One region of the Streptomyces sp. NPDC088794 genome, then DNA from elsewhere that is predicted to be linked to it. Evidence: riboswitches for the same ligand, from Rfam matches in the RefSeq annotation. Region 1 holds a riboswitch; the other holds the start of a gene.
What was found. A riboswitch is a leader RNA that binds a small molecule or an ion and turns the genes downstream of it on or off. The one in region 1 is predicted to bind cyclic di-AMP.
Positions count from the first base shown of each region.

Region 1 (10,840 bases):
ACCACCGCCACCGTCTTCGCGAGCGACACGCCCGAGCCGTCGCGGCGCGGGTCGACCTCGGGGAGGTCGGCCGGTGTGCCGTTCTTCTGGGCGGCCTTGGCGGGGTTGGGGCCCGCCCAGGCCAGAGAGAGGCAGTCCTCGCCCTTGAGGAACCGCTGGCAGCGGACGCCTCCGGTGGCGCGGCCCTTGCGCGGGTACTGGTCGAACGGGGTCAGCTTGGCCGTCGTCTGGACGGAGTCGTCGAGCGTGCCGCGCGAGCCCGCGACCGTGAAGACGATCGCGTCCGCGGCCGGGTCCACGGCAGTGAACGAGATGACTTTCGTGCCGTCCGTGAGCTTGATGCCCGCCATGCCACCCGCGGGGCGGCCCTGGGGCCGGACGTGCGCGGCCTGGAAGCGCAGCAGTTGGGCGTCGTCCGTGATGAAGACCAGGTCCTCCTCGCCGGTGCGCAGCTCGACCGCGCCGACGATGCGGTCGCCGTCCTTGAGCGTGATGACCTCCAACTCCTCCTTGTTCGTGGGGTAGTCGGGGACCACGCGCTTGACCACGCCCTGCGCGGTGCCGAGCGCCAGACCGGGGGAGGACTCGTCGAGCGTGGTCAGGCAGACCACCGACTCGTCGCCCTCCAGGGAGACGAACTCCGTCAGGAGCGCCCCGCCGGACAGGTTCGGCGCCGCCGCAGTCTCCGGGAGCTGGGGAAGGTCGACCACGTTGATCCGCAGCAGGCGGCCGCTCGACGTGACCGCGCCGATCTCCCCGCGCGCGGTGGCCGGCACCGCCGAGATGATCACGTCGTGCTTGGTGCGTCTGTCGTCGGCGTCCTCAGGGAAGGGCTCGCCGTTCGCCGTACGGGCCAGCAGGCCTGTCGAGGAGAGCAGTACCCGGCACGGGTCGTCGGCGACCTGGAGCGGGACGGTGGCCGCGGGCGTGCCCGAGGACTCCAGCAGGACCGTACGCCGCTCGGTGCCGAACTTCTTGGCCACCGCGGCCAGTTCGGTGGAGACCAGCTTGCGCAGCTCCGTGTCCGAGTCCAGGATCCGGGTCAGCTCCGCGATCTCCGCGATGAGGCGCTCCTTCTCCGACTCCAGCTCGATGCGGTCGAACCGGGTGAGACGGCGCAGCGGGGTGTCCAGGATGTACTGCGTCTGGATCTCCGACAGCGAGAAGCGCTCCATCAGGCGCTCCTTCGCCTGCGCGGAGTTGTCGCTGGAGCGGATCAGCCGGATGACCTCGTCGATGTCGACGAGAGCCGTCAGGAGGCCCTCCACCAGGTGCAGTCGGTCGCGGCGCTTGGTGCGCCGGAACTCGCTGCGGCGCCGTACGACCTCGAAGCGGTGGTCGAGATAGACCTCGAGGAGCTCCTTGAGACCCAGGGTGAGGGGCTGACCGTCCACCAGCGCCACGTTGTTGATGCCGAAGGACTCCTCCATCGGCGTCAGCTTGTAGAGCTGCTCCAGGACGGCCTCCGGCACGAAGCCGTTCTTGATCTCGATGACCAGGCGCAGGCCGTGGGCGCGGTCGGTGAGGTCCTTGACGTCGGCGATGCCCTGGATCTTCTTCTGGCCGACCAGGTCCTTGATCTTGGCGATCACCTTCTCCGGGCCGACGGTGAAGGGCAGTTCGGTGACGATCAGGCCCTTGCGACGGGCGGTCACGGTGTCGATCTCGACCGTGGCGCGGATCTTGAAGGTGCCGCGGCCGGTCTCGTACGCGTCCCGGACGCCGGAGAGGCCGACGATGCGGCCGCCGGTGGGCAGGTCGGGGCCGGGGACGTGCTTCATCAGGGTGTCCAGATCCGCGTTCGGGTAGCGGATCAGGTGGCGGGCGGCCGAGATGACCTCGGCGAGGTTGTGCGGCGGCATGTTCGTCGCCATGCCGACGGCGATGCCCGACGAGCCGTTCACCAGCAGGTTCGGGAAGGCGGCCGGCAGGGCGACCGGTTCGCGCTCCTGGCCGTCGTAGTTGGGGGTGAAGTCGACCGTGTCCTCGTCGATCGACTCCGTCATCAGGCTGGTGGCCTCGGCCTGCCGGCACTCCGTGTACCTCATGGCGGCCGGCGGGTCGTCGTTGCCGAGCGAGCCGAAGTTGCCGTGGCCGTCGACGAGCGGCACACGCATGGAGAACGGCTGGGCCATGCGCACCAGGGCGTCGTAGATCGACGCGTCGCCGTGCGGGTGCAGCTTGCCCATGACCTCGCCGACCACGCGCGCGCACTTCACGTAGCCGCGGTCGGGGCGCAGTCCCATCTCGTTCATCTGGTAGACGATGCGGCGGTGCACCGGCTTGAGACCGTCCCGGGCGTCCGGCAGGGCTCGGGAGTAGATGACCGAGTACGCGTACTCGAGGAAGGAGCCCTGCATTTCGTCGACGACGTCGATGTCGAGGATCTTCTCCTCGTACGAGTCGTCGGGCGGCGGGGTCTTCGTACTACGGCGGGCCATCGCTGCCGGCTCCTCTTTTCTGGTAGCTCGCCTACGGGTCGCTCACGTGGGTGCCGCGCCCCTCCGGCTCACTCTTGCTGAAGCGTGAACGGTATCTGACGCGACCATTGTGGACCGCGGCACTGACAACGCGGACGAGGACCCGACATCGACCCTTGTGCCCGGCGTGCCCGCAGGCTACGCGATCCGCTCTGGGCGTACGTCCACCGGGAACTTCGCCGCCCGTCCGCACGCTTGCATACAGTGGCAGGACCGGTGGGAAAACCCCGGTTTCCACCGCAGCATTCGCGATCGAAGGGACGTACATGCCCATGGGTCACACGGCCACGGACCAGGCAGACACCGGCGGCCTGACAGCGACCGAGCACCGCCTGGCCAACGGCCTGCGCGTGGTGCTCTCGGAGGACCACCTGACCCCGGTCGCGGCGGTGTGCCTCTGGTACGACGTCGGCTCGCGCCACGAAGTCAAGGGGCGCACGGGTCTTGCTCACCTTTTCGAGCACCTCATGTTCCAGGGCTCGAAGCAGGTCAAGGGCAACGGACACTTCGAACTGGTGCAGGGCGCGGGTGGTTCGCTCAACGGCACCACCAGCTTCGAGCGCACCAACTACTTCGAGACCATGCCCACCCACCAGTTGGAGCTCGCCCTCTGGCTGGAGGCGGACCGCATGGGCTCCCTGCTCGCCGCCCTGGACGAGGAGTCCATGGAGAACCAGCGGGACGTGGTGAAGAACGAGCGCAGGCAGCGCTACGACAACGTCCCCTACGGCACGGCGTTCGAGAAGCTGACCGCCCTCTCCTACCCGGAGGGTCACCCCTACCACCACACCCCGATCGGCTCGATGGCCGACCTGGACGCGGCCACCCTGGAGGACGCGCGCGCGTTCTTCCGCACGTACTACGCGCCCAACAACGCCGTCCTGTCGGTCGTCGGCGACATCGACCCGGAGCAGACGCTCGCCTGGATCGAGCGGTACTTCGGGTCCATCCCGACGCACGACGGCAAGCCCGTCCCGCGCGACGGCGCGCTGCCCGAGATCATCGGCGAGGAGCTGCGCGAGGTCATCGAGGAGGAGGTGCCGGCGCGCGCCCTGATGGCGGCGTACCGGCTGCCCGAGGACGGCACGCGCGCGAGCGACGCGGCCGACCTCGCGCTCACCATTCTCGGCGGCGGCGAGTCCTCCCGCCTCTACAACCGCCTTGTGCGGCGCGACCGTACGGCCGTCGCGGCCGGCTTCGGTCTGCTGCGGCTGGCCGGCGCGCCCTCCCTGGGGTGGCTGGACGTGAAGACGTCCGGCGACTACGAGGTGCCGGTCATCGAGACCGCCATCGACGAGGAGCTCGCCCGGTTCGCCGAGGAGGGCCCCACGGCCGAGGAAATGGAGCGCGCCCAGGCCCAGTTGGAGCGCGAGTGGCTGGACCGGCTCGGCACGGTCGCGGGCCGCGCCGACGAACTGTGCCGGTACGCCGTCCTGTTCGGCGACCCGCAGCTGGCCCTGACCGCCGTGCAGCGCGTCCTGGAGGTGACCCCGGAAGAGGTCCAGGAGATCGCCAAGGCCCGACTGCGCCCCGACAACCGATCGGTGCTCGTCTACGAGCCCGTCGCCGCCGAGCACGCCGAGCACGCCGAGCACGCCGAGCACGCCGAGCACGCCGAGCACGCCGAGCACGCCGAGTCCGCCGAGCCCACCGAGAACGAGGAGGCGGCCAAGTGACCGAGCTCGCCGCGATGGAATTCCACCCGCAGCCCCCGGCCGGCGAGGCCAGGCCGTGGGCGTTCCCGGCCCCCGAGCGCGGGACGCTCGACAACGGCCTGACCGTCCTGCGCTGCCAGCGTCCCGGCCAGCAGGTCGTCGCCGTGGAGGTTCTCCTGGCGGCGCCCCTGGAGGCCGAACCGGCCGGCCTGGACGGCGTCGGCACGATCATGGCGCGGGCCTTCTCCGAGGGCACCGACAAGCACTCCGCCGAGGAGTTCGCGGCCGAACTGGAGCGCTGCGGCGCGACGCTCGACGCGCACGCCGACCACCCCGGCGTCCGGATCAGCCTCGAAGTGCCCGCCTCGCGCCTGACCAAGGCCCTCGGTCTGCTGGCCGACGCCCTCAGGGCGCCCGCGTTCGCGGACAGCGAGATCGAGCGCCTGGTCACCAACCGCCTCGACGAGATCCCGCACGAGCTGGCCAACCCCTCCCGGCGTGCGGCGAAGGAGCTCTCCAAGGAGCTCTTCCCGGCCGGCTCGCGCATGTCGCGCCCGCGCCAGGGCACCCAGGAGACCGTCGAGAACATCGACTCGGCGGCCGTACGCGCCTTCTACGAGAAGCACGTCCGTCCCGCGACCGCGACCGCCGTGGTCGTCGGTGACCTCACCGGCATCGACCTCGACGAGCTGCTGGGCGACACCCTCGGCTCCTGGACCGGCTCCTCGGCCGAGCCGCGTCCCGTGCCGCCGGTGACCGCCGACGACACCGGGCGCGTGATCATCGTGGACCGCCCGGGCGCCGTGCAGACGCAGCTGCTCATCGGCCGCGTCGGCCCCGACCGGCACGACCGCGTGTGGCCCGCGCAGGTGCTCGGCACCTACTGCCTGGGCGGCACCCTCACCTCCCGCCTCGACCGCGTCCTGCGCGAGGAGAAGGGCTACACCTACGGCGTTCGGGCGTTCGGGCAGGTCCTGCGGTCCGCCCCGGACGGCACCGGGGCCGCGATGCTCGCCATCAGCGGCTCCTTCGACACCCCGAACACCGGCCCGGCGCTGCAGGACCTGTGGACGGTGCTGCGCACGCTCGCCGAGGGCGGTCTGACCGATGCCGAGCGCGATGTCGCCGTGCAGAACCTGGTGGGCGTGGCGCCGCTGAAGTACGAGACCGCGGCGGCCGTCGCGAGCACGCTGGCCGACCAGGTCGAGCAGAACCTGCCCGACGACTACCAGGCGACGCTGTACCGGCAGCTCGCCGCGACCGGCACCGTGGAGGCCACCGCGGCCGCCGTGAGCGCCTTCCCGGTGGACCGTCTGGTGACCGTCCTGGTCGGTGACGCGGCGCAGATCAAGGAGCCCGTGGAGGCTCTCGGGATCGGCGAAGTCACCGTCGTCCCGGCCGAGTAGGGCCGGGCGGAGGCGGAGCGGGCGCCACGCGCGCGCAGGGGCCCTGGTGACGGATGCGTCACCAGGGCCCCCGTATGTCCGAATTGAGGGAGAGGTTGCCTGTCTGCCCTGTGGCATGCGCTACAAAAGCCGTGATCCGTTTGGGGATTGAAAGTTGTCCCGTTTAGCGTCATCCGGGCTGTCCGTCAGGCACCGCGCCGCATCCGCGGCACCGGACAGTCATCGCCGAGTCCCCGTCCGGCGCGAGCCAGGGGAGCCGGGGACCCAATGTCCCTGGGGTGAATCGGACGCCCGCGCGCTGCGCGAGGGGGTCCGTAGGAGACCTTCCTGCTCCGAACCCGTCAGCTAACCCGGTAGGCGAGAAGGAAGGAAAGGACCACCCAGTACATGGCGTTCACCTGCGCCACCGGGAAGCACCGTCGTCCCAGCCGCATGAAGCGCACCACCGCCCGCGCGGCGGGCGTCGCGGCACTCGCCACCACCGGCGTCGTCGGCACCCTGGCAGCTCCGGCACTCGCCGCGGACAACTCCGCCGAGAGCGCCGTCGAGCAGACCGGTTTCACCCCCGTCATCACCATCGGCGACACGATCGCCGCCAAGATCGACGCCCAGGCCGACGCCCAGAAGGAGGCGGCCGAGGAGGCCGCCCTCAAGAAGGCGGCGGCGGAGGCGGCACGCAAGAAGGCCGCCGCGCGGGCCAAGGAGGAACGCGAGGCGAAGGAGCGCGCCGCCCGGGCCGCCGAGCGCAAGCGCCTCAACACCTTCGTCGCGCCGATCTCGAACTCGTACGTCTCGACGGGTTACAAGAGCGGCGGCTCGCTGTGGTCCTCCGGCAGCCACACCGGCATCGACTTCCACGCGGCCAGCGGCACGACCGTCCACGCGGTCGGCTCCGGCACGGTCGTGGAGACCGGCTGGGGCGGCTCCTACGGCAACCAGATAGTGATCAAGATGAACGACGGGACCTACACCCAGTACGGTCACCTGTCGTCCATCGGGGTCTCGGTGGGCCAGACGGTCACCCCGGGCCGGCAGATAGGCCTCTCCGGCGCGACCGGCAACGTCACCGGTCCGCATCTCCACTTCGAGGCCCGCACGACCCCCGAGTACGGATCGGACATCGACCCCGTCGCCTACCTTCGTTCGCATGGCGTGAACGTCTGACGACGGACCGCGAGATCTTCTTCAGCCCCGGCTCTCCGAGCCGGGGCTTTCGGTCTTTCTGTCCGCTCTCTGTCCAAAAAATATCCATCGATTCCGGTCCCCCGTCGGAAATTCCAGCCGATTGCAATAGAGTCACTGAACACACGTCAACCGGCGACGTTTCACGGGGATTAAGACGGAGGTCGGACATGCGTATTCCGGCGCACTCGGTGTGCACGGCCATCCGGGACGACATCGTCGCCGGTGTCTACGAGCGCGGCGGCCGGCTCACCGAGGAACTGCTGGCGCGACGCTACGGCGTCTCGCGCGTCCCCGTCCGTGAGGCCCTGCGCACGCTGGAGGCGGAGGGCTTCGTGGTGACCCGGCGGCACGCGGGCGCGTGCGTCGCGGAACCGACCGAGCAGGAGGCCGCCGACCTGCTGGAGATGCGCATGCTGCTGGAGCCGCTCGGAGCCTCCAGGGCCGCCCAGCGGCGCACGGAGGCCCACCTCAAGGTGCTGCGCGGCCTGGTCAGGCTGGGCCAGGAGCGGGCCAGGAGGGGCAACAGTGAGGATCTGCGCTCCCTGGGGGGCTGGTTCCACGAGACGCTCGCCCAGGCCTCCGGCAGCCACGCGCTGACCTCGACGCTGACCCAGCTGCGTCACAAGATCGCCTGGATGTACGCCGTGGAGGCGCCGGCCAACCCCGTGGAGTCCTGGGCGGAGCACGGCGCGATCGTCGACGCCGTGGCGCGCGGGGACGCCGAGCGCGCGCGGGCGATCACCGCCCTGCACACCGAGCACTCGACGGGCGCGCACCGGCTGCGCTTCGGCACCGGGGAGCGCGCGGAGCGTGTGAGGAACTCGCAACATCCCGTAAACATGTCGGGTGTGCGGCATTAACACGGGCGCCGTATACAAAGAGAAGGTAATTCCAGGGGGATTATTTCTGCTGCCCGAACTCGGGAAATTCGAAGGGCTCGCCCGGTAATTCGGGCGAGCCCTTCGGAGTTGTGGGACGGTGTCGTCGAAGTGACGCGTGCCGTATCCCTCAATTCGATTTTCAGACGGTCTCGGGAAGCTCCTCGAGCCCCTCGGCGACCAGCTTCGCCAGCCGGTCGAGCGCGGCGTCCGCGCCCTCGGCCCCGGAAGCGAGGACGATCTCCTCGCCGCCCTGGGCGCCCAGGCCCAGAACCGCGAGCATGGAGGCCGCGTTGACGGGGTTGCCGTCGGACTTGGCGATCGTCACCGGGACGCCTGTGGCCGTGGCGGCTCGGACGAAGATGGAAGCGGGGCGGGCGTGGAGGCCCTCGGCCCAGCCGACGTTGACGCGGCGCTCAGCCATGTGATGCTGCCCTTCAGTGTCTCAGGTTGTCTAGACCATGTTGTCTAGACCAGTTTTCCATAGCGTGCCGTCGGGCCGCGGCCTCGGCCCGACGCACACCCTTCCACCGTCCCCGGCGGACAGGCGTGTTCCCCACAGACTGCCTCGCGCCGTTGTCATACGCGAGCCGTACGCTGGGGCCCATGCAGACCTCGTCGGACCGGCACGAGTACCCCGCCCACTGGGAAGCCGACGTCGTGCTGCGCGACGGTGGCACCGCGCGCGTCCGCCCCATCACCGTCGACGACGCGGACCGCCTGGTCAGCTTCTACGAGCAGGTGTCGGACGAGTCGAAGTACTACCGCTTCTTCGCGCCCTACCCGCGGCTGTCCGCGAAGGACGTCCACCGCTTCACGCACCACGACTTTGTGGACCGGGTGGGGCTCGCGGCCACGATCGGCGGCGAGTTCATCGCCACCGTACGCTATGACCGCATTGGTCCCGAGGGCACGCCCGCGTCCGCTCCGGCCGACGAGGCCGAGGTCGCCTTCCTCGTCCAGGACGCCCACCAAGGACGCGGTGTCGCCTCCGCGCTCCTCGAACACATCGCCGCCGTCGCCCGCGAGCGCGGCATCCGCCGCTTCGCCGCCGAGGTGCTGCCCGCCAACAACAAGATGATCAAAGTCTTCATGGACGCCGGCTACACCCAGAAGCGCAGCTTCGAGGACGGTGTCGTCCGCCTGGAGTTCGACCTGGAGCCCACCGACCGCTCGCTCGCGGTCCAACGCGCGCGTGAACAGCGCGCCGAGGCACGGTCGGTGCGACGGCTGCTGGTGCCCGGCTCGGTCGCCGTCATCGGCGCCGGCCGCACGCCCGGGGGAGTGGGACGCAGCATCCTCGACAACATCAAGGACGCCGGGTACACCGGGCGGCTGTACGCGGTGAACAAGGCCTTCCCCGACGACCTCAAGGAGCTCGACGGGATCGCCGCCCACCGCTCGGTGCGGGACATCGACGGACCCGTCGACCTCGCGGTCGTCGCCGTGCCGGCCGACCACGTCCCCGAGATCGTCACCGAGTGCGGCGAACACGGCGTACAGGGACTGGTCGTCGTCTCCGCCGGATACGCCGAGAGCGGTCCCGAGGGACGCGACCGCCAGCGCGAACTCGTCCGCCACGCGCGCACGTACGGCATGCGCATCATCGGACCGAACGCCTTCGGGGTCATCAACACCGCGCAGGAGGTACGGCTCAACGCCTCCCTCGCCCCCGAGCTGCCCCGCCCCGGCCGCATCGGCCTGTTCGCCCAGTCCGGTGCCATCGGCATCGCCCTCCTCTCCCGCCTGCACCGACGCGGCGGCGGCGTCACCGGGGTCACCGGCGTCTCCACCTTCGTCTCGGCGGGCAACCGCGCGGACGTGTCCGGCAACGACGTCCTCCAGTACTGGTACGACGACCCGGACACCGACGTCGTCCTCATGTACCTGGAGTCGATCGGCAACCCGCGCAAGTTCACCCGCCTCGCCCGGCGCACCGCCGCCGCCAAGCCGCTGGTCGTCGTCCAGAGCGCCGGCTCCGCCCCCCAGGGCCACGCCGTCCAGGCGACCCGGCTGCCGCACGCCACGGTGACCACGCTGCTCCGGCAGGCCGGCGTGATCCGCGTCGACACCATCACCGACCTCGTCGACAGCGGACTGCTGCTCGCCCGCCAACCCCTGCCGGCCGGACCCCGAGTGGCGATCCTCGGCAACTCCGAGTCGCTGGGGCTGCTGACCTACGACGCCTGTCTCTCCGAGGGACTGCGGCCGCTGCGGCCGCTGGACCTGACCACCGGGGCGACGGCCGGCGACTTCCACGCGGCGCTGCTGCGCGCGCTCGGCGACGACGCGTGCGACGCGGTCGTCGTCACCGCGATACCCGCCATCGGCGAGACCTCGGTCGCCGACGCCGAACTGGCCGAGGCGCTGCGCTCCGCCGCCGAACAGGTCCCCGGCAAGCCGGTGCTCGTCGTGCACGTCGAGCTCGGCGGCCTCGCCGAGGCGCTGTCGGCTGCCGTCGCCACCGCGCCCCAGGCCGAGACCAAGCCCTCCGGCGCCCGCCGGCTCCGCCCCTCGCAGCAACTGCCCCCGCCCGTACAGGCGTCGGAGACCGCGGCCCCCGACGCGCCCGCCGCCCGCCTCATCCCGGCCTACCCCGCCGCCGAGCGCGCCGTCCGCGCCCTGGGCGAGGCCGTGAAGTACGCGCAGTGGCGCCGCGAGGCCGCCGAGCCAGGCAAGGTGCCCGAGTCCATCGACGCGGACATCGACGAGAAGGGTGCGGCCCGCCTGATCGACGGGATGCTCGCGCGCGGGCAGGGCCTCACCCTCGGTACCGAGGAGACCTGCGAGCTGCTCGGGCGGTACGGGATCCCCGTACGCAGGGCCCTCCCCGCGTTCACCCCGGACGACGCCGTCCGGGCCGCCGGGACCGTCGGCTACCCGGTCGCCCTCAAGGCCACCGCCCCCCACCTCAGGCACCGCGCCGACCTGGGCGGCGTCCGTCTGGACTTGGCGGACGAGGAGCAACTGCGGCGGGCGTACGCCGAGTTGACCGAGCTGTTCGGGAAGCCGGAGGAGCTGCGCCCGGTGGTGCAGGGGATGGCGCCGCGCGGGGTCGACACCGTCGTACGGGCCGTCATCGACCCGGCGGCCGGAGCCGTGCTGTCGTTCGGGCTCGCCGGAGCCGCCTCGCAGCTGCTCGACGACATGGCGCATCGGCTGATCCCGGTCACCGACCGGGAGGCGACCTCCATGGTGCGGTCGATCCGGACCGCACCGCTCCTGTTCGGCTGGCG
Region 1 is NZ_JBIVKB010000009.1:244,478-255,317, reverse strand. It holds gene ACIP6U_RS25625 (DNA topoisomerase (ATP-hydrolyzing) subunit A) at 1-2,441, opposite strand, end outside; gene ACIP6U_RS25620 (M16 family metallopeptidase) at 2,753-4,156, shown strand; gene ACIP6U_RS25615 (M16 family metallopeptidase) at 4,153-5,541, shown strand; cyclic di-AMP (ydaO/yuaA leader) riboswitch at 5,755-5,915, shown strand; gene ACIP6U_RS25610 (M23 family metallopeptidase) at 5,929-6,705, shown strand; gene ACIP6U_RS25605 (GntR family transcriptional regulator) at 6,894-7,586, shown strand; gene ACIP6U_RS25600 (HPr family phosphocarrier protein) at 7,747-8,028, opposite strand; gene ACIP6U_RS25595 (GNAT family N-acetyltransferase) at 8,211-10,840, shown strand, end outside.

Region 2 (10,840 bases), on a different contig from region 1:
GTGGTCTTGCCGGAGCCGTTGGGACCGAGGAAGCCGAAGACGCTGCCCGCCGGGACGGTCAGGTCGAGACCGTCCACGGCGAGCTGTCCGCCGCGGTAGCGCTTGGTGAGGCCGCGGGTGGCGATGACGCTGTCACCCGGGTCCTCCGGCTCCGTGGCGGACGCTTCGCCCATCGGCTCCCTCATTCGTCGTGCGCAGTGCTCGTCGTGCTGCTGATTCCTACGGTGCTACTGCGCGGCGTTGGCCGCCTTCACCAGCGCGTCCTTGGTGACCGCGCCGACGTAGACCTTGCCGTCGTCGGTGATCAGGGCGTTGATCAGACGCGTCTTGAAGACCGTGCCCGAGCCGAACTTGCCGGACGCCTTGTCGCCGAGCGAGTCCAGGAAGCCGCCGAAGGCGCCGGCCTCGGAGCCGGACGGGACGCCCTGGCCACCGGTGTCGAAGGTGGCGATGGAGTCCCAGCCGTCACCGATGACGTTCAGGCCGTCGGAGCCCTTGCCGAGGTCCCCGCCGAGGTCCTCAGGAGTCTTGCCGTCGGTCTTCTTGTCGCCGCTCGCCTTGCCGCTGGCCCCGTCGACCTTCCCGTCCTCGGTGACCTTCGCGCCCTTGGGCGGCGTGAAGTCGAAGGTGGACGCGGCGGGCTTGGAGTAGCTGATCTTGGTGAAGCCGGCGTCGACGACGGCCGCGCCGCCGCTCGCCGGGGTGAGCGTGAACTTCAGCGGCAGGCCGGTCTTCACGTCGACGGCCACGGTGATCTGACCGACCGTCGAGCCGTCGTCCTTGGGCTTGATGACCAGGCGGTAGGCGTCCCGGCCGGCCACCTGTGCGGTGCCCTGGACCGTCACGGAGGTCGTGTCGTCGACCGCGGCGAGGGCGTCCTTGGCGAGCTGCTGGGGAGTCGCGGGCGTCTCCTCCTGCTTCTCCTTGGCGCTCGCGCTGTCGTCGGCGGTGGCGTGGTAGACCTCGTTGGTCCCGCTGTCGTAGCCCCAGACGTCCTTGCCGTCGTGGATCAGGCTGTACTCGGCCGCGCTCTCCAGGAGCGACACCTTCTGCCGGTCCGGACCGTCGGCGGCGACGCGCAGGGTGTGCGTGCCGGTGGCGAGTTCGGTGAGCTTGGCGGAGGGGTCGGCGGACGAGCCGTCGCCCGAGCCGGTGGCGCCCTGCGTCAGGCTGCTCTCCAGACCGCCGAGGTTCGGCAGCCCCAGATCCGTGGTGATCTTCACCGTGCCGGACATCTGCTGTACGTCCGACTTCGCGATCTTCTCGATGAGCTGCTGCGCGGTGATCTTCGGCAGGTCGGGGTCGCCGGAGTCGGCGAGCGCGGGGACGAGCCCGATGGTCGCCGCCGCCACCCCCAACACCGCGACCGGGACGACGTAGCGCGCGGCCTTGCGGCGGCCGGCGCGCAGGTCGTCTGCCTCCGCGGCGGACGTGCTGTCGTCGGTTTCGTACGGTGCCATGTGTGCCTTACCTCCGTCGTCGGCGGCGGCTGTCCAGCTGCACTCGCTTTCCACCCCGTGCCGCCATTCTCACCCGAATCGGTGAGGAGTGGTGTTTTCCGTGGTTTCCATCTGACCAAATCGACGGGAGGTAAGCGTCAGACCCCGGACTCAACTCCATGTACACCTGCGGGATGACATGAGGAGGCGACGCCTCCCCCGACCCGTAGGGGTCGTGTCGGGGAGGCGCCGCCCGGACGCTCTCGCGTCAACTGGTGTGCCGGCTCCGGAGGACGGCGATTCAGCTCTGGAGGAAGACGTAGTCCGCCTTGTAAGGCACGCCCACGATGGTGCCGGGCGTGCAGGATCCGGCCGGGGCGACGCCGCCGACGGTGTTCAGGCGCAGGATCTCGGTGGTGTGGGCGAGCAGGCCGCGGTGCTTGCCGGACCGGGTGGCCTTGAGGTCGAGTTCGGGAATGTTGGTGGCGCCGTTCGCGGTCTTGCTGATGACGGCTCCGGTGACCGCGCTGCGGTCGGGGGCGATCCACTGCGGCGTACCGGAGTTGGGCTTGACGAAGGTGTGCTTGATGCCGCCGCCGAGCAGGGCGCTGACGTCCCGCTGGGCGAAGGCGTACCCGCCGCCGGCGGTCGGCTTGCACTCGTAGATCTGCTTGCCCTTGACCACGGAGGCCTGGAAGTTGTGCAGGGCGTCGCGGAAGTCGAAGTCGGCGACCGTGACCTTGTGGAGCTGGCCGCGGACGGCGCCGCCCGGGAACCGGGCGGTGTGCAGGTTGGCGTAGAAGGAGTTCGGGTCGGACTTGAGGGCGTTGAGCAGGGCCTTGTCCTTGACCTTCACGGTGCCGGTGACGCTGTGGCCCTTGATCTTGTCGAGCAGCTTGGTGAAGTCGACCTTGACGCCGCCGTTGGTGCCCTTGGCGCCCTGGTGGATGTGGAGCATGGTCGGCCTGCCGGTGCCGCGCCAGGTCACGGCGACGGCGACCTTGTCGCCCTTGACCTTGATGAACTCGACGGCGGCGCCGTCCTTGTCGCCGACGGCGGGACCGCCGGCCACGGGTACCTCGTTGCCGCCGCGCAGGCCGGCGGCGAGCAGGGTTCCCCCGGTGCCGCCGGAGACGCTGCCGCTCTGCGTGACGATGTCCTGGCTCGCGCCGGACGGGTCGTGCATGCCGCCCATGTCGACGGAGTGGCCCGCGTGGTCGGCGTGGGTCCCTCCGGCGGCGAAGGCGGGAATCACCGCGGCGGAGATCCCGCCGGCGGCTGCCACCGCGACCGCGGTGACGACGATGCTCTTACGGCGCTTGGAGAACGTCGTGTTCATGCCCATGATTCTGTTTTCTCCCCGTATCCAAGCCGACGCCCCCTGCGTCAGCTTCTGGAAATGAATACGGAGCGGATCTCAGATTGGATTTAGTCCAGGTCTGTGACGTGTATCACCTAGCCGGCGCGGTGCACCACCGCGTCGCACAGCTCCACCAGCGCCGACTTCGCGTCGCACTCCCGCAACGGTGCCAGCGCGGCCCGCGCGTCCTCGGCGTACCGGACCGTGTCCCGCCGCGCCTGCTCCAGCGCGGGGTGCTCCCGCAGTCCCGCCAGCGCCTCGGCGTGCCGGGCGTCGTCGGTCAGGTCGGAGTCCAGCAGCTCGCACAGGGCGATGTCCTCGGCCAGGCCGAGCCGCGCGACCCGCTCCCGCAGCCGCAGCACGGGCATGGTCGGGATGCCCTCGCGCAGGTCGGTGCCCGGCGTCTTGCCCGACTCGTGCGAGTCGGACGCGATGTCCAGGACGTCGTCCGCGAGTTGGAAGGCGACACCGAGCCGCTCGCCGTACTGCGTGAGCACGTCGACGACCGTCTCGTCGGCACCGGACATCAGCGCGCCGAACCGGCACGAGACCGCGACCAGGGAGCCCGTCTTGCCGGCCAGCACGTCCAGGTAGTGGTCGATCGGGTCCCGTCCGTCCTGCGGACCCGCAGTCTCCAGGATCTGGCCGGTCACCAGGCGTTCGAACGCCTCGGCCTGCACCCGGACCGCCTCGGGGCCGAGGTCGGCCAGTATGTGCGAGGCGCGGGCGAACAGGAAGTCACCCGTGAGGACGGCCACCGAGTTGCCCCAGCGGGTGTTGGCGCTGTCGACCCCGCGCCGCACGGTCGCCTCGTCCATGACGTCGTCGTGGTACAGCGTCGCGAGGTGGGTCAGCTCCACCACCACCGCGGACGGCACGATCCCCGGCGCGTACCGGTCCCCGAACTGCGCGGCGAGCATGACCAGCAGCGGGCGGAACCGCTTGCCGCCGGCCCGCACGAGATGCTGCGCGGCCTCCGTGATGAAGGGGACCTCACTCTTGGTGGCTTCGAGCAGTCCCTCCTCGACAGCGGCCATCCCCGCCTGGACATCGGCTTCCAGAGCCTGGTCCCGCACGCTCAGCCCGAACGGCCCGACGACGGTCACGAGGGATCTCCTGTCTGCTGGTGTCCACGGGTGGTTACACGGTTTGTCGATAGGTCGCTGCCATCACTCAAGTCAGCGTATCCGGTCAAGTTTCGATCACCGATGCCGCCCACGCGTGCTGCCCTGGCGGGCACCTATGCCACCCACCTGTGCAGCCCGGGCGATATCCGATCACGACGGGTATGTTTTTGATCACTTGATAAGGATGGACATGTAGCGACTTACCAGGAAGCAGTGGAGCGTGTCCCGAACCGAGGCAGACGTCGAACCCGAGGACCGGCCGCCGCCCGAGGACGACCACGCCTTCTTCGGCCAGCCCAAAGGCCTGCTCACCCTCTCCGGCCTGGAGGTCTGGGAACGCTTCTCGTTCCTCGGCATGCAGGCGATCCTCGTCCTCTACTTCGCGGACTCCGTCGCCCACGGCGGCATGGGCATGTCGGACGGCACCGCCGCCTCCGTCTCCGCCGCCTACGGCACCCTCGTCTACCTGGTCTCGGTCGCCGGCGGCTGGCTCGCCGACCGCATCCTCGGCTCGTACCGCTCGGTCCTGTGGGGCGGCGTCCTGATCGCCTGCGGCCACTACGCGATGGCCGTGCCGACCGGGACCATGACCTGGGTCGGCCTCGGGCTGATCAGCGGGGGCACCGGACTGCTCAAGCCCAACGTGGCCACCATGGTCGGCAAGCTGTACCGGACCGACGACGAGCGCCGGGACGCCGGTTTCGCGCTCTACTACATGGCGATCAACGTCGGCGCCTTCGCGGGCCCGCTGATCACCGGCTGGCTCGGCGACCACAAGGGCTGGCACTGGGGCTTCTCGGCGGCGGCGGTCGGCATGACCTTCGGGCTGATCCAGTACGTCGCCGGCCGCCGTCACCTGGCCGGGCGCAGCAACACCGCGGAGTTCGCGCTCGCACCGGACGGGATGCGCCGGGCGGTCCGGCTGATCGTCGTTGGGATCCTGGTCGCCGCCGCGCTCGCCGTACTGCTGGCCGGGGTGGGCTGGCTGACCATGGACCGCTTCGTCGACCTGCTGACGGTGGTCTCCGTGATCGCCCCGGTCGTCTACTTCGCGGTGATGTTCATGAGCCCGCGGGTGACGCCCGGGGAACGCGGCCGGCTGCGCCCGTACATCGTGCTGATCCTCGCCTCGACGGTCTTCAACTTCATCCTCTTCCAGGCGTACTCGACGATGATGCTGCTGGCCTCGACCAACGCCGAGACGTCCATCCTCGGCTTCGACTTCCCGGCCGGTTGGTACGCCTCCGCGCTCGGCGCCTTCGAGGTCGGGCTCGCGCCCGTGGTCGCCGCGCTGTGGGTGCGGATGGGACCGCGCCAGCCGCACGCCTCCAACAAGATCGCGATTGGGGTCGTGCTGGGCGGCCTGTCCTTCCTGCTCATGGTCCTGCCGACCAGCGGGCACAGCGGCGACGACTACCTGATGTCCGTCTGGTGGATCGTCGGCTCCTACCTGCTGCTCGGCCTCGGCGACATCCTCCTGGAGACCTCCGGCATGTCCGCCACCACCAAGCTCGCCCCGGCCGCCTTCTCCAGCCAGACCATGTCCCTCTGGTTCCTGTCCCTCGCGCTCGCCAACGGCATCCAGGCCCAGACGGTGAAGCTCTACGACGACGTCTCCAAGCCGGCCTACTTCGGCGTCAACGGCGCGATCGCGGTGGCCGCGGGCCTCGCGGTGATCGCCGCGGCGCCCTGGCTGCGCCGCACGATGCACCCGGTCCACTGAAGCCCACGCAGCCACAGGGGTCACGCTCATGCGCATCCGAACGTCCTTCCCTTACGAGACGACCCACGAGGACCTCCGTGTCCGGCTGCCCGACGGAACGCGGTTGTACGCCCGCGTATGGCGACCGCTCACCGAGGAGCCCGTACCCGCGCTCCTCGAGTACCTGCCGTACCGCCTGACCGACTGGACCGCGCCCCGCGACGCCCAGCGGCACCCCTGGTACGCCGGGCACGGCTACGCCTCCGTCCGGGTCGACGTGCGCGGGCACGGCAACAGCGAGGGCATGCCCAGTGACGAGTACTCGGCGACCGAGCTGGCCGACGGGGTCGAGGTGGTCAACTGGCTTGCCGCGCAGCCCTGGTGCGACGGCAAGGTGGGCATGTTCGGCATCTCCTGGGGCGGCTTCAACTCCCTCCAGCTCGCGGCCCTCGCGCCCGAGCCGCTCAAGGCGGTCGTCACCGTCTGCTCGACGGACGACCGTTATGACAACGACGTGCACTACATGGGTGGTTCCGTCCTCGCCGTCGACATGCACGCGTGGGCGGCGACCATGCTCGCCTTCGTCTCCCGCCCGCCGGACCCGCTCCATGTGGGCGAGGAATGGCGGGACATGTGGCTCAAGCGCCTGGAAGCGGTCGACCCCTTCATCCACACCTGGCTGGCCCACCAGACCCGGGACGACTACTGGCGGCACGGCAGCGTCTGCGAGGACTACGGCGCGATCGACGCGGCCGTCCTGGCGGTGGGCGGCTGGCACGACCCGTACCGCGACACCGTGCTGCGGCTCGTCGAGCACCTCCCGGCGGACCGGGTACGCGGGCTGATCGGCCCGTGGTCCCACCAGTACCCGGACCGAGGCCTGCCGCCGGGACCGGCGATCGGCTTCCTCCAGGAGACCCTGCGCTGGTGGGACCACTGGCTCAAGGGCAAGGACACCGGCGTCATGGCCGACCCCCTGCTGCGCTCCTACGTCAGCGACTCGCACCCGCCGGCCACGGTCTACGACACCCTGCCCGGCCGTTGGGTCGGCGAGCCGGCCTGGCCCTCGCCGCACGTCAAGACGACGACGTACGGGCTGCGGGGCGCGCCCGCGATCGTCCGGTCGCCCATGCACACCGGTGTGGACGCGGGCCGGTTCTTCCCCTTCGGGAACGACGCCGATCTGCCGCCGGACCAGCGGGACGAGGACGCGCGCTCGGCGTGCTTCGAGTTCGAGGTGCCGGCGGAGACCTGGGTGCTGGGGCGGCCGAGGGTGCGGTTGCGGCTGACCTCGGAGGTGGCGCGGGGGCAGGTGATCGCCCGGCTGTGCGATGTGGCGCCGGACGGTTCGTCGACGCTGGTCACCCGGGGGGCGCTGAACCTGTCGGCGCGGTTCGGGCGGGAGCGGGCGGTGCCCTGGACGCCGGGCGCGGTGGAGGACGTGACCTTCGAGCTGAACGGCATCGGGTACGCCATTCCGGCCGGGCATCGCATCCGGCTCGCGGTGTCCTCGGCGTACTGGCCGTGGATCTGGCCCCAGCCGGAGTCGGCGGCCGGCTTCACGATGGACCCGGAGGGCAGCGCGCTCGAACTCCCGGTGCGGGAGCGGGAGTCGACGGACGGCATTCGCTTCGAGGAGCCCGAGGAGGCCGAGCCGCTCGGGGTCAACCACCCGGCCACGCTGGACGAGTCGCGGCCCGAGCGGCTGGTCGTGCGCGATGTCGCGAAGGGTGAGTGGCGGCTGGAGGTGGATCCCCGGTACGGCGGCACCCGCGTGTATCCGGACGGCCTGGAGTTCACCGAGGACGCGCTGGAGACGTACACGATCGACGAGACGGATCCGTTGTCGGCGCGCGCCCGATCCGACTGGTCGATCCGGCTGCACCGGCCGGAGCAGGCCTGGGACACCACCGTGCGCACCCGGCCGGAGATTACTTGCGACGAAACGGACTTTATTACGTCGAATGAGGTGATCTGCACCGAGGGCGGCGAGGTGATCTTTCACCGGACCTGGGAGAAGAGGGTTCCGAGAACTGCCAGTTGAGGATGAATGCCCGTTTTGCCGTTCTTCATCCTGCCGTGACTTGGGTCACGCGAATCTGTGCGCGGCCTGTGCCCCGACATGTCGGCGTTTCGCCTTTCGCCGCTTGCCAGTTGACCCTTGGCAGGCGCAAAGGATCAAGCGCCTCATAGGCCTCAGACCAAGGTCAATAGGGTTGATGCGTGAATCCGGTACTTGTTCCGGACATGTGCTCTCGCATACGTTCCCGCCCTGTCGGGTGGAACGCCGAATCCTGCCGCCGCCCGGCATCCCAGTCACGAACTCACCGCACGGCAGGAGCGGGGGACCCAGGTAAGTCGCCGGACCGGTCAGCACGACCGGGACGGCTCGGGGTTAAGTCACGTCCGCAAGGGCGTGGCCGGGCACCTCCCAGCCCGAACCCGACAGCTCACCTCGCAGGCGACGGAGAGGAACCTCGTCATGCCTGCATCCGCTCAGCACCGTCGCAGCCGCAACTCCCGCCTCGTCCGCAAGCTCGCCGTGCTCGGCACGGGGGCCGCGGTGCTCGCCCTCCCCGTCATCGGCGCGACCAGCGCGTCCGCGGCTCCCTCGTCGACGGTGACCGCCGCGTCGCTGGGGTACTCCAACACCCTCGACGGCTGGATCCGCGCCTCGCTCCAGGTCATGGCGCAGAACGGGATCCCGGGCACGTACGACGGCATCTACCGCAACGTGATCCGTGAGTCGTCCGGCAACCAGTACGCCATCAACAACTGGGACTCCAACGCCGCGGCCGGCACCCCGTCCAAGGGCCTGCTCCAGGTGATCGACCCGACCTTCGCCGCGTACCACGTGGCCGGCACGTCGTTCGACCCCTACGACCCGGTCGCGAACATCACGGCGGCGTGCAACTACGCGGCGGCGGTGTACGGCTCCATCGACAACGTGTACGGGGCGTACTGACTCCGTCGGATCGGTCGCGATGGGTAGTGCCGCGATGTGTTCGTTTGCGGCTGCGGCGCCGTCGTGGCTGGTCGCGCCCACGCGGCGGAGCCGCAAATTGACACAGCCCCGCGCCCCTGAGGCCCTTCGGGCCTTGGGGGCGTTCGGCCTCGCTGCGCTCAGCTGAACAGTCGTTCCAGGACTACGGCGATGCCGTCTTCCTCATTCGATGTCGTCACCTCGTCCGCCACCGCCTTGAGTTCGGGGTGGGCGTTGGCCATGGCCACTCCGTGGGCGGCCCAGTCGAACATGGGGATGTCGTTGGGCATGTCGCCGAAGGCGATCGTCTCGTGCGGGCCCAGGCCCAGGTGACGGGCGGCCAGAGCCAGGCCCGTCGCCTTCGTGACTCCGCATGGCTGGAGTTCGACGGTGCCGGGTCCCGACATGGTGACGGTGGCCAGTGAACCGACCACGGTGCGGGCGGTTGTCGCCAACTCGTCGTCGGACAGGTCGGGGTGGCGCAGCAGCACCTTGCTGATCGGTTCGTGCCACAGGTCGTCGCGTCGGCCGACCCGGACGGCGGGCAGCGTGGGGTGCGGCATGAGGTAGCCGGGCTCGATGAGGGTGAGTCCGTCCACGCCGTCCTGGTCCACGGCCGCGTACACCTGCCCGACCTCCGCCTCGATCTTGCCGAGCGCGGTCTCGGCCAACTCCCGGTCCAGCGTGACCGACCAGAGCAGCCGGTCCGCGCCGGCGTCGTACACCTGCGCGCCCTGCCCGCACACCGCGAGCCCCTTGCTGCCCAGGTCGTCGAGGAGCGGGCGCACTCTCGGGGCCGGCCGTCCGGTCACGACGAGATGGCGGGCCCCGGCGCCGACCGCCCGCGCGAGCGCGGCGAGAGACCGGTCGGAGAGGGTGTCGTCGCCCCGGAGCAGGGTGCCGTCCAGGTCCGTGGCGATGAGTGAATATGCGAGGGGTGCGGCCATGATCAGAGAATACGGATGGAAAGCCCGGCTAACTCGACGCGAACCGGACGGTTGCTGCCTACATATGCGTTGAGGGGCGGACGGTGCTCCGCGCACGCCACTCGCGCCGCGCTCACGCCGACTCGCGGATCACCAACTCGGTCGGCAGCAGCACCCCCGCCGTGTCCTCCCCGGCGATCTGCGCGAGCAGCATGCGGACCATCTCGGCGCTGATGCGGTCGTAGGGCTGGCGCATGGTGGTGAGGGCCGGGGTGCCCGCGGTGGCCGCGGCCGAGTCGTCGAAGCCCCCGACAGCGATGTCATCGGGGACCGAACGGCCGGACTGCTGAAGGGTGTTGACGACCCCGAGGGCCATCAGGTCGGAGGCCACGAACACCGCGTCCATGTCCGGGGCCTGGCTGAGGAGCCGGCGGGCCGCCTCCTCGCCGCCGGTGCGGCGGTAGTCGCCCTCGACGACGAGCGCCGGGTCGTAGGGCAGGCCCGCCTCGGTGAGGACGTCGCGGTAGCCGGCCAGCCGGTCGGGGCCGCCCGCCGTGTCGAGCGGTCCGGTGACCATGCCGATACGGCGTCGGCCGCGCGCGATGAGATGGCGCACCATCTCCTGGGCGCCCTCGCGGTCGGCCGCCGCCACGTAGCTGACCTTGGAACCGATGCCGACCGGCTTGCCGCAGGCCACCAACGGGATGCACGCGTCGCGGAGTTCGGCGGCGACCGGGTCTCCGCCGTGGTTGGAGACGAGCAGGACGCCGTCGACATGGCCCGATGTGATGTACCGGGTCAGCCGGCGACGGTCGTCCTCGGACGAGGCCAGCATCAGCAGCAGCGGGATGTCGTGCCGGGCCAGGTGCTCGGTGCAACCCCGCAGCAGCACATTGAAGTTGGGGTCCTCGAAGAACTTCTCCTGCGGCTCGGTCAGGAGGAACGCCACCGAGTCCGACCGGCCCGTACTCAGGCTGCGGGCATGCCGGTTGACGACGTACCCCGTCTTCCTGATCGCCGACTCCACCGCGCCGCGCGCGGCCGGCGAGACGTAGTGGCCCCCGTTCAGGAACCGGGAGACGGTCCCCCGGGAGACCCCTGCCTCCCGGGCCACGTCGTGGATGGTGGGCGGTTTGCGCCTCACGCCTTGACCGAGCCGCTGAGCAGGTCGAGGGACCAGAAGCGCTGGTTCACCAGGAAGAGCGCGATCAGCGGCAGGATCGCGAGGAAACAGCCCATGATGACCAGGGTGTAGAGCGCGGGCTGCGAGGCGCCCTGGTTGAGCAGGGTGTAAAGGCCCAGC
Region 2 is NZ_JBIVKB010000002.1:740,439-751,278, forward strand. It holds gene ACIP6U_RS08060 (ABC transporter ATP-binding protein) at 1-173, opposite strand, end outside; gene ACIP6U_RS08065 (outer membrane lipoprotein carrier protein LolA) at 228-1,460, opposite strand; gene ACIP6U_RS08070 (CHRD domain-containing protein) at 1,741-2,778, opposite strand; gene ACIP6U_RS08075 (polyprenyl synthetase family protein) at 2,895-3,905, opposite strand; gene ACIP6U_RS08080 (peptide MFS transporter) at 4,147-5,649, shown strand; gene ACIP6U_RS08085 (CocE/NonD family hydrolase) at 5,678-7,672, shown strand; cyclic di-AMP (ydaO/yuaA leader) riboswitch at 7,904-8,107, shown strand; gene ACIP6U_RS08090 (transglycosylase SLT domain-containing protein) at 8,111-8,593, shown strand; gene ACIP6U_RS08095 (HAD family hydrolase) at 8,752-9,558, opposite strand; gene ACIP6U_RS08100 (LacI family DNA-binding transcriptional regulator) at 9,671-10,681, opposite strand; gene ACIP6U_RS08105 (carbohydrate ABC transporter permease) at 10,678-10,840, opposite strand, start outside.
Region 2: linked by a shared signal. The riboswitch ahead of ACIP6U_RS08090 (transglycosylase SLT domain-containing protein) and the one ahead of ACIP6U_RS25610 (M23 family metallopeptidase) in region 1 are both predicted to bind cyclic di-AMP.